2 regions of the Serratia sp. NPDC078593 genome follow, and region 1 is predicted to be linked to the other one. Evidence: predicted binding sites of a transcription regulator. Region 1 holds the regulator's gene; the other holds the start of a gene.
The links. The regulator CRP, encoded in region 1, controls carbon source genes, mostly activating them, when cyclic AMP is high. The targets are predictions, from matches to a motif close to ATGTGANNNNNNTCACAT.
Positions count from the first base shown of each region.

Region 2: ACQKDS_RS03995 (ABC-F family ATPase) is a predicted target of CRP. The motif match lies at 942-959, and genes of this name have one in related genera.

Region 1 covers NZ_JBNNGK010000010.1:149,623-152,033, forward strand. The annotation lists gene argD (bifunctional acetylornithine/succinyldiaminopimelate transaminase) at 1-624, shown strand, start outside; gene crp (cAMP-activated global transcriptional regulator CRP) at 869-1,501, opposite strand; gene ACQKDS_RS13080 (OsmC family protein) at 1,876-2,283, shown strand; gene ACQKDS_RS13085 (phosphoribulokinase) at 2,344-2,411, opposite strand, start outside.
Region 2 covers NZ_JBNNGK010000002.1:404,791-407,201, reverse strand. The annotation lists gene ACQKDS_RS03995 (ABC-F family ATPase) at 1-920, opposite strand, end outside; gene ACQKDS_RS03990 (LysR family transcriptional regulator) at 1,077-2,012, opposite strand; gene ACQKDS_RS03985 (DMT family transporter) at 2,110-2,411, shown strand, end outside.

The DNA of each region.
Region 1 (2,411 bases):
ATCACACCGGCCGAAGCGCAATTCTTGCAGGGCGTACGCGAGCTATGTGACCAGCATCAGGCGTTATTAGTGTTTGATGAAGTGCAAAGCGGTATGGGTCGCAGTGGTAAACTATTTACCTATATGCATTACGGTGTGACGCCGGATATTTTAACCACCGCGAAAGCATTGGGCGGTGGCTTCCCGGTGAGTGCTATGTTGACCACCGAAGAGATTGCCTCGGTGATGCAGGTCGGTACGCATGGCACCACGTATGGCGGTAATCCGTTAGCCTGTGCGGTAGCCGAAGCCGCGTTAGACGTGATCAATACGCATGAGGTGTTGAGTGGCGTCGAACAACGTCATACGCTTTATGTCTCGGCTCTGACTGAGATCGGTAATAAATACGGGGTTTTCAGCGATATTCGCGGTATGGGGTTGCTGATTGGCGCAGAACTGACGGCGGCTTACCGTGGTATGGCTCGTGATTTCCTGAATGCCGCAGCTGCTCGGGGGGTGATGATTTTGAATGCTGGGCCAAATGTGATTCGCTTCGCCCCTTCATTGGTGGTCGCGCTGCAAGATATTGAAGAAGGTATGGCACGGTTTGAACGGGCAGTGCAGGATGTGGTGAAGGCAGGTTAATACCCTAAACGGTGTGTTATCAAACCCGAGCAGAGCGGATAATCTAACCCAAAGAGAAAACGGCGCGTGAGGCGCCGTTTTGAGCTTGATGACGAAGTCGTCTATGGCCCCCGAGATACCCGGGCCTAGCGTAGCGAGGGGTGCTCCGGTGGCTTACGCCACTACGACCCCACAGCCACGCTTTCCCTCATAACGAGCTTTGTCAGCAGTCTGAACCGGCGCGTGATGTGCCGTTTTTTACTGATTAGCGCGTGCCGTAAACGACAATGGTTTTGCCGTGTGCGGAAATCAGATTTTGATCTTCGAGCATTTTCAGAATACGGCCGACCGTTTCGCGTGAACAACCGACGATTTGGCCAATTTCCTGACGGGTAATTTTAATTTGCATGCCGTCTGGGTGAGTCATGGCATCCGGTTGTTTAGCCAGATTCAGCAAGGTTTGCGCAATGCGGCCGGTAACATCAAGGAAAGCGAGGTTACCCACTTTCTCTGAGGTGACTTGCAGACGGCTTGCCATCTGTGCCGACAGGCGCATTAAAATGTCAGGGTTAACCTGGATTAACTGACGGAATTTCTTATAAGAAATTTCAGCCACTTCACAGGCGCTTTTGGCCCTTACCCAGGCACTGCGCTCCTGACCTTCTTCAAATAATCCAAGCTCGCCGATGAAATCGCCCTGATTGAGATAGGACAGGATCATCTCTTTACCTTCTTCATCCTTGATGAGCACCGCTACGGAGCCTTTCACGATGTAGTAAAGCGTTTCGGCCTTTTCACCTTGGTGAATCAGCGTACTTTTTGATGGATATTTGTGGATATGGCAATGAGACAAGAACCATTCGAGAGTCGGGTCTGTTTGCGGTTTGCCGAGAACCATTCGCTATTATCCTCTGTTGTAATCTGCCTGTATCACAGGGGTCAGAGTTCCCTGTCAAACGAGTTAGGGCTGACGGTGAGTGACTGCCATTTAACCGTTTTGAGGCGTGCCGTAAAATACGCTATTGCCCTAGCATATTAACTTGCTGTGAGCGCTGCAAGCTACATTCTGTTAACATACCAAATTAGGCACCTTTCTGCGGGCATTTCCCTGAAAATCAGTGTCCAGCAAGAATTATTTCGGCTTTGTTTGTAGCACAGAGTGAGGCGGGTGTCTTGTGTTGTCTCGCTCACACATGACCGGCGTCAGGTTCCATTGCCAGTTTGCGTGTGAACGCGTAGTCTGATTTTAAGAAATTAACCGGAGTAATCAGAATGCAGGCAAGAGTAAAGTGGGTTGAGGGATTAACGTTTCTAGGTGAGTCGGCGTCTGGTCATCAGGTTCTGATGGATGGCAACGCAGGCGATAAGGCACCTAGCCCGATGGAAATGGTGTTGATGTCAGTCGGTGGTTGCAGTGCGATCGACGTGGTTTCGATCTTACAAAAAGGCCGCCATGCGGTGTGCGATTGCGAGGTCAAACTCAGTTCTGAACGTCGCGAAGAAGCCCCGCGGATATTTACCCACATTAACCTGCATTTTATCGTGAGTGGTAAAGGGCTGAGTGAGAAAGCGGTTGAGCGTGCGGTGGATCTTTCCGCTGAAAAATACTGTTCAGTGGCGCTGATGCTGGGGAAAGCCGCCGAGGTATCCCACAGCTTTGAGGTGCGTGACGTAGAGTAAGATCTCGGGCGCGGCGCTGGCGGTTCAACATGCGACTGCGCCCCAGGCATAGCCGAAGCGTTATTCGATTTTTTTCCCTTCCAGTAGCCGCTGTACCAGTGGCGCCATGATCAGCTCCATCGCCAGCC
Region 2 (2,411 bases), on a different contig from region 1:
ATGAACGGGTTCTGACGGCTAGAGGCTTTCACTTCTTCCAACTGGATCTTGTCGATCTGACGGGCGCGTGAGGTCGCCTGTTTGGATTTAGACGCGTTGGCGCTAAAGCGGCTAACGAACGATTGCAGTTCGCTAATTTGTGCCTTCTTCTTCGCGTTATCGGCCATCAGGCGTTCACGTGCCTGGGTGGCGGCCGTCATGTATTCGTCGTAGTTGCCCGGATAAACGCGCAGCTCGCCGTAATCCAAGTCAGCCATGTGCGTACACACCATATTCAGGAAGTGACGGTCGTGCGAAATGATGATCATGGTGCTGTTACGTTCGTTTAGCACCTGCTCCAGCCAACGAATCGTATCGATGTCCAGGTTGTTGGTCGGTTCGTCGAGCAACAGAATTTCAGGATCGGAGAACAGCGCCTGCGCCAACAGCACACGCAGTTTGAAACCCGGCGCGATTTCGCTCATCGGGCCATAATGCTGCTCAACGGGAATCCCTACCCCCAGCAGTAATTCACCGGCACGCGCTTCCGCGGTGTAACCATCCATTTCACCGTATTCAACTTCCAGATCGGCGACCTTGTAGCCATCTTCTTCGCTCATTTCAGCCAAAGCGTAGATACGGTCACGTTCTTCTTTCACCGCCCACAACTCAGTGTGGCCCATGATGACCGTATCCAACACGCTGAATTGCTCAAAAGCGAATTGATCCTGACGCAGTTTACCCAAGCGTTCATTGGGATCGAGGAACACGTTGCCACCGCTCGGTACCAGATCGCCGCCCAGGATTTTCATAAAGGTGGATTTACCGCAGCCATTGGCTCCGATCAAACCATAGCGGTTACCGCCGCCGAACTTAACGGAAATGTTTTCAAACAGCGGCTTACTGCCAAACTGCATAGTGATGTTGTTAGTACTTAACACAACGCTCGCTCTTCATTGGGAATGTGATTTGGCGCGCATTATGCCATAACGCAACACAGAGATCGTGCGAAGTTTCGGTGAAGATTTGCGCTAAGCGCCGGGATATCTGGATTTATCAGCCATTCCCGCCGCCACCACGTTATTCCGCACCGTCTATCATTCATACTGCCAATACACCGGCGAACCATATTTCTCAACGAAGAAGTCGATCACCGCGCGCACTTTTAGCGGCGGTCGGCGTGCATTCGGGTAAATCGCGGCAATCGCCTGAGGTTCTAGCGTGGTGGATACCGCATAATCCGGTAAGGCATGCACTAACGCTCCCCTTTTCAGCGCCTCACCAATCAACCAATCGGGAAACACCACCAATCCCATCCCATTTAATGCGGCGGTCACTAAGGTTTCCGCATTATTAGAAACTAACGAACCGCTGAAAGAGTAAGGTTGCCAGCGGTTATCTCGATCGAGGAAAAACCAGCGCTGCGCACCGGTAAAGCCGCGATACACTAAGCAATTATGCTGGTTCAGATCGCTCGGCTGCCGCAGCGCCGGCGAACGCGCCAGATAAGCCGGGCTTGCTGCCAAATAAAATTTGGGGCTGGCAAATACCCGCGCATGGAAGTTTGAATCATTAAGTACACCAATACGAAAGATCAGATCGGTGGCATCACGATGGGGATCGATAAAATCATCGGTTTGTACCAGTTCAATATTTAATGCTGGAAAGCGTGCCGCCAGTTCACTTAGCCACGGCGCAATATGCCGTTGACCAAATACCACGGGCGCATTGAGCCGCACTACCCCGCTGGGCTCACGCTCCCGCTCTTGCAATTCCGCCTGCGCTTCGTTGATATTATCAAGCACCGAACGCGCATAACGGGCAAATAACCGCCCCGCTTCGGTCGGTACCACCGCTCGCGTATTGCGATAAAGCAGTTGCGTCTGCAACGCATTTTCCAGCTGCTGCACCACGCGTGATACCGATGATGCCGCTATCCCTGCACGGCGCGCCACTTCCGAGAAATTACCCAACTCAATAACGGCTACGAACAATTTTAACGTTCGAATAGTAATCTGCTGCAAATTTTCCATCTGTGCAAATCTCGCAAAGGTGTTTCTATTATTATGCTGTTTTTCGCAGCACTGCAACAACCTAGAGTGTGCGACTGGATTTTTTGGAGCAGCAATGATGAATATTTTACCGATCGCGCTGGTGGTATTGGGCGGTATGGGGCTTTCGCTGGAGGCCGGGCTACTTGGGCCGTTAGGCAGTGAAGTCGGTCATTTATGGGCGACGTTCAGCATTTTCGGCGTCGGCGCGGTGCTTTCTCTGTTACTGGTTATTTTCTTTAGCCCTCGCTCGGCACCCAGCTATCTGGCACAACCTGGTTGGCAGTTGTTGGGCGGCATCCTGGGGCCGATGTACGTGGTGGTATTGACGTTAGCCACCCCGACTATTGGTATCGCAATGACCATGATCGCGATTTTGGC